Regions from separate parts of the Exiguobacterium sp. s39 genome, predicted to be linked through region 1. Evidence: predicted binding sites of a transcription regulator. Region 1 holds the regulator's gene; the other holds the start of a gene.
What was found. The regulator Rex, encoded in region 1, represses fermentation and respiration genes when NADH is low (regulators of the CRP and FNR family bind a similar motif). The targets are predictions, from matches to a motif close to TTGTGAAATATTTCACAA.
Positions count from the first base shown of each region.

Region 2: the regulator Rex is predicted to act here: its motif matches at 3,647-3,664, upstream of adhE (bifunctional acetaldehyde-CoA/alcohol dehydrogenase).

Region 1 covers NZ_JACSNA010000001.1:2,205,255-2,210,463, reverse strand. Annotated here, with positions in the region: gene KNQ11_RS11415 (hypothetical protein) at 1-113, opposite strand, end outside; gene KNQ11_RS11410 (ATP-binding cassette domain-containing protein) at 113-2,014, opposite strand; gene KNQ11_RS11405 (redox-sensing transcriptional repressor Rex) at 2,182-2,841, shown strand; gene KNQ11_RS11400 (twin-arginine translocase TatA/TatE family subunit) at 2,841-3,038, shown strand; gene tatC (twin-arginine translocase subunit TatC) at 3,046-3,825, shown strand; tRNA gene KNQ11_RS11390 (tRNA-Ala) at 3,930-4,005, shown strand; gene KNQ11_RS11385 (S8 family serine peptidase) at 4,230-5,209, shown strand, end outside.
Region 2 covers NZ_JACSNA010000001.1:567,517-572,725, forward strand. Annotated here, with positions in the region: gene KNQ11_RS02900 (hypothetical protein) at 1-454, opposite strand, end outside; gene uptA (undecaprenyl phosphate transporter UptA) at 513-1,106, opposite strand; gene KNQ11_RS02910 (Na+/H+ antiporter family protein) at 1,230-2,549, opposite strand; gene KNQ11_RS02915 (beta-class carbonic anhydrase) at 2,862-3,413, opposite strand; gene adhE (bifunctional acetaldehyde-CoA/alcohol dehydrogenase) at 3,750-5,209, shown strand, end outside.

The sequences.
Region 1 (5,209 bases):
AAAGCATCCGGCCGGATGAAGGTGGACACGTAGTCTGCATACATCGGTACGAAATAAAGGATGCCGGATAGCAGTCCTTGAATCAAGTTAATGAAAAAGCTTTTCGTCCGCATCAGTGTTGGTTCTCCCATCGTTCCATCAATTCGAGTAGATCGACATCAATTTGGTCACGTTCTGCTGAAAGAGCTGTCGCTTTCGGAATATCGTTGAAGACTTCCGGTTCACAGAGCAATTGTTCAATTTCTGCCGAACGCTGTTCGAGCCGCTCGATGTCTTGTTCGAGTTGCTCGATCTGCTGACGGCGCTTGCGTTCTTCTTTCTGTGCTTCCTTGTCGATCGTCTTCGACGCCGTGACCTTTGCGGCTTTTGCTTCCTCGGCTTCAAGACGCGCAATCTCTTCTTGCTCCGCCTTCTTCTCCGTGTAGTACGAATAATCACCGAGGTATTCCGTCACGCCGGCTTCACTCATCTCGATGACGCGGGTCGCGATCCGGTCAATGAAGTAACGGTCGTGGGAGACGAATAGCAGCGTACCTTCGTAGTCGACGAGCGCGTTTTCAAGGACCATCTTCGAATCCAGATCCAAGTGGTTCGTCGGCTCATCGAGGACGAGGACGTTCGTCTTCCGGAGTTTCAGTTTCGCGAGCGCGAGACGTCCGCGTTCGCCACCGGATAACTCATGAACAATCTTGAAGACATCGTCACCGCTAAATAGGAATTGCCCGAGTACGGACCGGACTTCTTGTTCACGCATCAGTGGCCATTCGTTCCAAATCTCATCGATGACACGGTTCCGATCATTGAGTTCCGCCTGCTCTTGATCGTAATATCCGATCGAGACGCCGGTTCCGAAACGGAAATCACCGAAGAGGGGGCGTAAGCGGCCGACGAGGACTTTCAGGAGCGTCGACTTTCCGATTCCATTCGGTCCGACGAGTGCCAGCGATTCACCGCGTTGCAAGCGGAACGTGATGTCTTTTGAGACAGCTTCTTCGTAACCGATCGCCAGTTGATTGACTTGAAGAACGTCGTTCCCGCTCTGTTTTTCAATCGGGAAGGACAGGACCGTGCTACGCTCATCCCCATCTGGTCGGTCGAGCCGGTCGACCTTCTCGAGCCGCTTCCGGACACTTTGGGCACGTTTTGTCGTCGTCGCCCGGGCGATGTTCCGTTGAATGAAGTCCTGCATCTTCGCGATCTCTTCTTGCTGCTGTTCAAACTGCTTCATTTCCTGATCGTATAAGGCCGCTTTTTGCTCCAAGTACTTCGTATAGTTCCCCGTGAACTTACGACAGACATTGCGCGACAGTTCGTAGACGACATTGACGACTTGGTCGAGGAAGTACCGGTCGTGCGAGACGATCAGGACGGCACCACGATAACCACCGAGGTAGCTTTCAAGCCAAGCAAGCGTATCGATATCGAGGTGGTTGGTCGGCTCATCGAGAATGAGGAGCTCTGGTGCTTGCAGGAGCATCTTTGCTAAGGCAAGCCGTGTCCGTTGACCACCAGATAATGTCTGAATCCGGCGCGAGTAATCATCCGGATAAAAGCGCATGCCGTGCAAAACGGAGCGGATATTCGCTTCGAACTGATAACCACCGGCTTCTGAGAAGTCGTGTTGCGCTTGATCGTACGTCTTCAAGAGACGATCGTAAGCGACCGGGTCGTTCAAGATATGCTCCATGCCCATTTCGATTTCCATCCGGCGCAGTGTTCGTTCTTGTTCCTGGAGATGTTCGAAGACGGTCAGCATCTCGTTCCAGATCGTCTCATTCGATTCGAGACCACTGTCTTGCGCGAGATAACCGATTTTGACATCCTTGCCTTTCATGATGTCGCCCGAGTCATGACTGAGTTCACCAGCGATGATTTTGAGCAAGGTCGATTTACCGGCACCGTTTCGTCCGACGAGCGCAATCCGATCTCGCTCTTGTACTTCCAGTTTGATATTTTCTAAAATCGGCTCGACGCCGAATGATTTCGAGAGTTGATTGACTTGTAAGAGTATCATTTCCATCCATCCTTCCACCCTTTAGTCTATCACGAACAAAAGCGCAAGGTCCTGCGGAATATATTATTTGTGACTCTATGTGAAGTGGTTTACAATCAAGGAGAGTAGAAAGCTTTTTGCAAAGATTTGGGTGCCACGATGGATGTGGCCGAAGGGGGAACTGCAGGATGAATGGACCAGACACAAAAATTCCACAAGCGACAGCAAAACGGTTGCCGCTATATTATCGCTTCATCCAAAGTTTATACAATTCAGGCAAGCTCCGCGTCTCTTCTGCTGAGTTAAGCGAGGCGGTGAAGGTTGATTCAGCAACGATTCGTCGCGATTTTTCCTACTTTGGGGCATTAGGGAAGAAGGGGTATGGGTATAACGTTCAACATCTCTTAACGTTTTTCCGCAAAACCTTGAATCAAGATGAGGTGACGAATGTTGCCTTAATCGGGGTCGGTCATCTCGGAACAGCGTTTGCAAATTATAACTTTTTAAAGAATAATAGTACTCGGATAGTCGTTGCGTTTGATGCGGACGAAGAGAAGGTCGGAACAACGACGCATGACGTTCCAATCTATCATGTTTCGGACATGAAAGAACAAATCGAAGCGAATCAGGTCGATGTTGCCATCTTGACGGTTCCATCGCAGTTCGCACAGTCAGTAGCGGATGAGTTAGTCGAGTATGGTGTGACAGGCATCCTGAACTTTACGCCAGCGCGGTTGAACGTGCCAGCGAGCGTCCGGGTCCATCACATCGATTTATCGATCGAGTTGCAGTCGTTAGTTTATTTCATGAAGCATTATTCGCAATCAGCTGAAGGAGTGAAATCATAATGGAAAACCTTATCCCGCTCACACTAGGTATCGGACCAGCGAGCATCGGATTAATCGCGGTCGTCGCGTTGATCATCTTCGGACCGAAGAAGTTACCAGAATTCGGACGCGCTGCGGGTCAGACATTGAAAGAGTTCAAGAATGCCACGAACGGCATCATGGACGACGATAAAAAGGACGAACCGAAAGAGAAGTGATTGAATCATGACGGTTGATCAAGAGCAAAGCATGACGTCGCACCTTGACGAACTGCGCAAGCGGATCGTCTGGTCGCTTATCATCGTCGTCGTCCTGTTCGCTGTCGCATTTCCGCTCGTCCGACCGCTCGTTCGCTTCTTGCAAGCGGACTTAAAAGAGCTCGGCATCGGTTTGAATGCCTTCAACGTCGCCGATCCTTTAATGTTGTATTTGAATCTTGCGTTCATCATTGCGCTGATTTTAGCGTCACCGTTCTGGATGTATCAACTCTGGGCATTCGTCCGACCAGGACTTTATGACAAGGAGCAAAAAGCGACATTGACGTATATTCCGGTCATCTTCTTTCTATTTTTGGCTGGCGTAGCCTTCTCGTATTTCTGGTTGCTTCCCTTCTTGCTTGAAGTCTCAACAGATCTCGGGAAAGAGCTCGGAATCGAACAAGTCATTGGAGTCGAGAACTACTTCAGTTTCTTAATCCGATTGACGATGCCGTTCGGTCTTCTGTTCCAATTGCCGGTCGTGACGATGTTCCTGACGCGTCTTGGTCTCGTGACGCCATATTTCATGCGAAAGAATCGGAAATATGCGTACTTTGTGCTGTTCGTCGTTGCGGCATTGATCGCACCGCCGGATGTGACGTCACACTTGATGATCTCGGTGCCATTGTTCGTTCTCTATGAGATCAGCATCTTGATTTCTGCGCGGACGTACAAAAAGGTCTTGATCCTCGAGCAACAGGCAGAGCTTGAACGACAGGCGGACTTGATGCGTGAATTGAATAAATGAATCGTGAATTCCTTCCGACGATTTTGGAAGGGATTCTTTTTTATGAAAGCGTTCTTTTTATATTGATAAAGCAGTTAGTGATGCGTATACTAAAGATAATTCATGGGGGCTTAGCTCAGCTGGGAGAGCGTTTGGCTGGCAGCCAAAAGGTCGTCGGTTCGATCCCGATAGTCTCCACCAATACCAAATATCTAACTCCTCGAAGCGTCGAGGAGTTTTTATTTTACTCCCAGTTAAATTCCTTACAAATATAAAATGTCATGTAAAACAAATAAATTAAAAAAATAGACAAATATAAATTGTTTATTTCCATTAAATTCATTAAACTAAATATACAGAATTTTCGTTTAACTGTTTTATCAGTAGTACTACTATGGTTTTACAGAAAAGGGGAAAACGAACGCATGAAGAAGAAGATTGCACTTATGGCAGCCGTCTTAATGACGTCTTCCAATCTAGTCAGTGCGCAAGGTGCACTGTCGTCGCAAGACAAAGCAACGGGTCAAAAACCGCAAGCGCTCTCGCTGAAGAAATCGGGGCAAGAGAAGAACTACAAACAATCGGATAAAGTCCGTGTCGTCATCGAGATGGAAGAGAAGCCGGCGATTCAAATCGCCCAGGCTCAAAACAAGCGGTATAGCACATTGAGCAATGCCGAAAAAGAGTCGATCAAAGATCGCCTCGTCAGCGTCCAAAAATCGGTCAAGTCAGCCATCGCTAAAAAATCAATTCCCGTTACATATAAGGAGAGCTTCACGACCGTCATCAACGGATTCAGTGGTGAAGTTAAGTTCGGCGATATCGAAGACATTAAAAAACTCAACGGAGTCAAGAGCGTACATATCGCCCATGAATACGCGCGTCCGGAAGTTGCTAAAGGTGCAAAGCCAGACATGCTGTACAGCAAGGACATGGTCAATGCGAAGGAAACATGGCAGGACTATGGTTTTAAAGGGGAAGGAACAATCGTTGCCGTCATCGATACGGGAATCGATCCATCGCATAAGGACATGGTCTTGAGCCCTGAGACGAAGATCGATTTGACTTCTTCGAAAGTCGATAGTGCGAAAGAAACAAAAGGTTTAAAAGGAAAATACTTCACGGAAAAAGTACCGTACGGCTATAACTATGCCGATCACGATAGCGAAATCCGTGATTTAGGTGCGGGCGCATCGATGCACGGGATGCACGTCGCGGGTACGGTCGGAGCAAACGGCGATGAAGCAAACGGCGGCATCAAAGGGGTCGCTCCGGAAACACAACTCCTCGCGATGAAAGTCTTCGGAAACGATCCAGGAATGCCATCGACATTCAGCGATATCTACATTAAAGCGATCGATGATGCGATTGCACTCGGAGCCGATGTCATCAACATGAGTCTCGG
Region 2 (5,209 bases), 1.6 Mb from region 1:
CACCATTTGAACTGGTTACGGCGTCAGCATAGACACCTTCGTCAAAATAACTGACCCAAATCCACCCTCGTTCATCGATTTGCATGTTTTGAATCCCATCATCTAAACAAAATTGATTGACTAGATTTCCCTGAACATCATAAATAAAGGCATTCGGCAACCACGTTCCGTCTACGTCATCATCGCAACGGGAAGCGACGAGTAACAAACGTCCATCCGGAAATCGATCGACGAGCGAAAAATCAATTTCGCTTTTTTTAACGATCGTCGTCTTACGCCAATCATCCTTCAATTGATGAATAGAAAGGACGTGTTCATTGCGTGCTTCGTCGAGGGTTTCTTCGACGATTAAAATATGTCCGTCGACGGTGATCCCAGTCGCGACAGGATGACCCGCCCGGTAGGAGGCAGTCAAACGACGTAACGGAAAATGGGCAAGCGGGGATGTGAGCATGGCAGGACCTCCTGTTTGTTTAAAAAAACAGTCCGTCGTCAGACAGACTGCTAGTTGTTCAAACCGTTCGTTGACGGCGTTTGTAGATGACGTAGAAGATGATCAAGACGACAGCAGCGATTAAGACACCGTTCGTATACGGTGCAGCGACTTCCTTGATCGAGCGCCAGTTCGTTCCGAGCGTTTCACCAAGATAGAGGAATAAGATCGACCATGGAATGATCGCAAGCACCGTATAAAGAGAAAACTTCGATTGATCCATCTTAGCAAGACCTGCCGGAATCGAGATGGCATGACGGACGACCGGGATGAAACGGGCGCCAAAGATGACACCTTGTCCGTACTTTAAGAACCAACGCTCGGCTAAATCCAAGTGATGCTCTGAGATCAAAACATACTTTCCATATTTCAGAATAAGGGGACGACCGCCGTAGCGAGCGAACCAATATAAGAATAATTGCGAGAATAATCCACCGATGACGGCAGCGACGATGGCGAGCGGCCAGCCGATCGTTCCTTGGGAAATCATGAATCCACCGTAAGAGAGGACGATTTCACTCGGTATGATTTCAATCATCAACCCGAGGGCGATGCCGAAATATCCGAGATCGGCAAGCGAAAGCAAAATCTGGTTGACGACTTGAGATAACACGTTAGACAACTCCTTTGTATCAGTTCATTCCTTTATTTTAGAGAACCGAGGACGAAATGAAAAGGAAAAAAACGGAGACAATTCAAAAGACGGATTCGCGATGACAGCGAATCCGCCTTGTTTTTACAATACGACCGCAGCGATCGTACCGAAGATGAGTAATGGAATGTTGTAGTGCAGGAACGTCGGAATGACCGTTTCTCGCATGTGATCGTGCTGACCATCAGCATTCAAACCACTCGTTGGTCCGAGTGTCGAGTCAGACGCCGGGCTACCCGCGTCACCGAGAGCACCGGATGTCCCGATGATGGCAATCGTCGCTTCTAAGCTGAATCCGTACTGGATACATAGTGGAACGAAGATGGCAGCGATGATTGGAACGGTTGAGAAACTCGAGCCGATCCCCATCGTGACGAGAAGACCAATCAAGAGCATGACGAAGGCGGCAACGAGTTGCGAATCGCCCATCAACGCTTTCGAGTTCTCGACGAGAGGCTCGATATCGCCCGTCTTACGCAAGACGTTTGAGAATCCGTTCGCTGAGATCATGACGAAACCGATGAATGACATCATGCGCATACCGCGTGTAATGACGTCATCTGCTTCACTGAAGCGAACAAGACGAAGTAACAAGAAGAGAATCAACCCCGTCGTCGCAGCGAGAATCATTGATCCGGTCTGTAGTTGTACGATCAAGGTCGCAATGACGACGACTCCACTTAAGACAAGCTTCGTTTTCGTGATGACCGGAATTTCATAATCGTCTGGAGCGATGTCGCGAATCTCATACGTCCGCTCTTTCCGGTAGGTGTACAAACCGATCAAGAGACCAACGACCATTCCGAGTGCTGGAATCGCCATTGCTTCGATGACGGAAGCTCCAGCAGTATCGAGACCATTTGCCTTCAGGTTCTTCAGCAAAATCTGATTGAGGTAAATGTCTCCGAATCCAACCGGTAAGAACATGTACGGTGTCACAAGACCGAACGTCATGATGATCGCTATCCGGCGTCGATCGATCTTAAGCTGAGAAAAGAGACCGAGCAACGGCGGAATAATGATTGGAATGAATGCGATGTGGATCGGCAACACGTTTTGTGAACTGATCGCAAGCAAGAGAATCGCGAACAAGATGAATCCTTTTAATTTTTTGACGGAAGCGGCACTTGCGTTACCACGCGAACGCGCAATCAAAGAGTGAGCAAGTGCATCCGGTAAACCTGTTTTCGAGAGGGCGACGGCAAATGCACCGAGCATCGCGTAGCTAAGGGCGATTTCTGCTCCGTCACCAAGACCACCAGAGAATGCTTTTGTCGTCGCAGTCAGGTCAAGACCACCGACAAGACCACCGGCAAACGCACTGATGACCATCGCGAGAACGATGTGGACGCGGAAGATCGCTAAAATAAATAGTAAAAAGACGGCAAACAATACGGCGTTTATCATTCAGTAAAACCACACTTTCTTTTGTTATCACTGTACTATACTAAAGTATCTTACAGCCATGTTGGAATGCTGTCAAGAGTAAAAGTCTGACCTCGTAATCGAAAGATGAATGATACGCTTTTTAGCTCTCCACAAGAAGTTACATTCTGTTATACCCCGAAGCATGAAATGAGAAGCGTTTTGATCACTGAAAATGACTCATACGAAAAACGTGCCATCCTTCTCCGGTAAGAGAAAATGGCACGTTATCTTTAATTTAAGACGGAGTAGAATATCTGAATCTATTTGCGTTTCTTCTATAAAGAGTGATCAGCAATCGACGACGTCGAGCTTACCAGTACCCGGATCGATGACGAGTCCGTGGACGTTCGTCCCAGGTGGTAGTAATGGGTGGTTCTTCACGAGGCTGACCGAGTGAGCGACGCTCTCTTGAACTGACGTGAAACCACGCAACCATTGATTCAAATCAACACCAGATACTTCGAGTGTGTGAAGAATCTGTTGGTCGATGCCCCGATCCTTCATTTCACTGATCATGTGTTTTGGATCAATCGTGCTCATACCGCAGTCGTGGTGACCGATGACGACGACTTCTTCAGCACCAAGGGCATACAACGCGACGAGAATCGAGCGCATGACGGAACCGAATGGGTGCGATAGGATAGCACCGGCATTTTTGATGATCTTCGCATCCCCGTTCTTAAGACCGAGTGCGTGTGGGAGGAGTTCCGTCAAGCGGGCATCCATACACGTCAGGATGACGACCTTTTTGTCTGGGAACTTATCCGAGACGAACTGTTCATACTGTTTTTCGGCGACGAATCGCTCGTTGAAGGCTAGCATTTCCTGTACAACTGACATTCAAGTGTCCTCCTTTAGTGGTAGCTCTTAATATGTACCCCATATCAGAATACAAGATGATGAAACGGCTATCAAGTCACGAAAATGCGAGGTGTGACAAATCGCACACATCCATGTACATGAAGCAAAATGATGAAAAAGAAGATTTCACAACAGTTGTAAACGCTATCAAAGGTGTGAGGGAATTCACAGGATGGTCATGCACAAAACAGGAAAAAGGGGTTATGATTGATTTGTGAAGGAAAGCACAAACTATTGAAAAACAGCTTGGCATTCCTGACATAATGGTTGGCAAATCAAACTCAGATTCGTTCCACGACAGGGAGGAAACCACTCATGGCTGTGAAAGAAAAAACAAAATCGACGGCAACGCCGGTCGAACAAGCAGTTGGACAAATCGTTGAAAAAGGGCAACGCGCATTACAAGAATTACTGACATTCGATCAAGAAAAAATCGATACGATCGTTCGGGATATGGCACTTGCCGGACTTGAACGGCACGTCGAACTCGCTCGTCTCGCGGCAGAAGAGACGGGACGCGGTGTCTTTGAAGATAAGATGATTAAAAACATGTTTGCGACAGAATACATCTACAACAGTCTACGTCATGAAAAAACGGTCGGGATTTTAGAAGAAGATGTCCAAAACGGCATCACATATATCGCTGAACCCGTCGGTGTCGTCTGTGGTGTCACACCGGTCACGAACCCGACATCAACGACGATGTTCAAAGCATTGATTGCGATCAAGACGCGCAACCCGATCGTCTTCGCGTTCCACCCATCGGCACAACGTTGTTCCGTTGAAGCAGCGAAAACACTCCGCGACGCAGCCATCAAAGCAGGGGCACCGAAAGACTGTATTCAATGGGTCGAAGAACCATCACTTGAAGCAACGAAAGTCTTGATGAACCATGAAAAAATCGCCATGGTCCTTGCGACAGGTGGAGCAGGAATGGTCAAATCGGCGTATTCAACAGGTAAACCGGCACTTGGTGTTGGACCAGGGAACGTTCCATGTTACATCGAACAGTCTGCGAAAGTCAAACGGGCAGTCAGCGATCTTGTTCTTTCAAAAACGTTTGATAACGGGATGATTTGTGCGTCTGAGCAAGCCGTCATCGTCGACCAAGAGATTTATGCGACGGTTCGTGCGGAAATGGAAGCACTCGGTTGTTACTTCTGTACACCGGAAGAAAAACAACGCCTCGAATCACTCGTCATCAAAACCGATACGTGTGCCGTCAACGCGGACATCGTCGGGAAACCTGCGACATGGATCGCAGAAAAAGCCGGAATCGATGTTCCGGAAACAACGGTCATGCTCGTCGCGGAACTCGAGCACGTCGGAGCAGCAGAACCACTGTCTCATGAAAAACTCAGTCCCGTCCTCGGTGCGTACCGCGTCGCTTCAACCGAAGAAGCGTTTACGATTGCCGAACAGATGCTTGAAATCGGTGGTCTCGGTCATACAGCCGTCATTCATACGACGAACGATGACTTGATGACAGCGTTCGGACTCCGCATGAAAGCCTGCCGGATCCTTGTCAACAGCCCATCTGCTCATGGCGGAATCGGTGATCTGTACAACGAGTTGACACCATCACTGACACTCGGTTGCGGATCATACGGGAAAAACTCTGTTTCTGAAAACGTGACAGCGAAACACTTACTCAACGTCAAAAAGGTGGCGAGACGACGCGTGAACATGCAATGGTTCAAGGTCCCTGAAAAAATCTACTTCGAAAAGAACTCCGTTCAGTACTTGCGGTCGATGACTGACGTCTCACGTGTCAT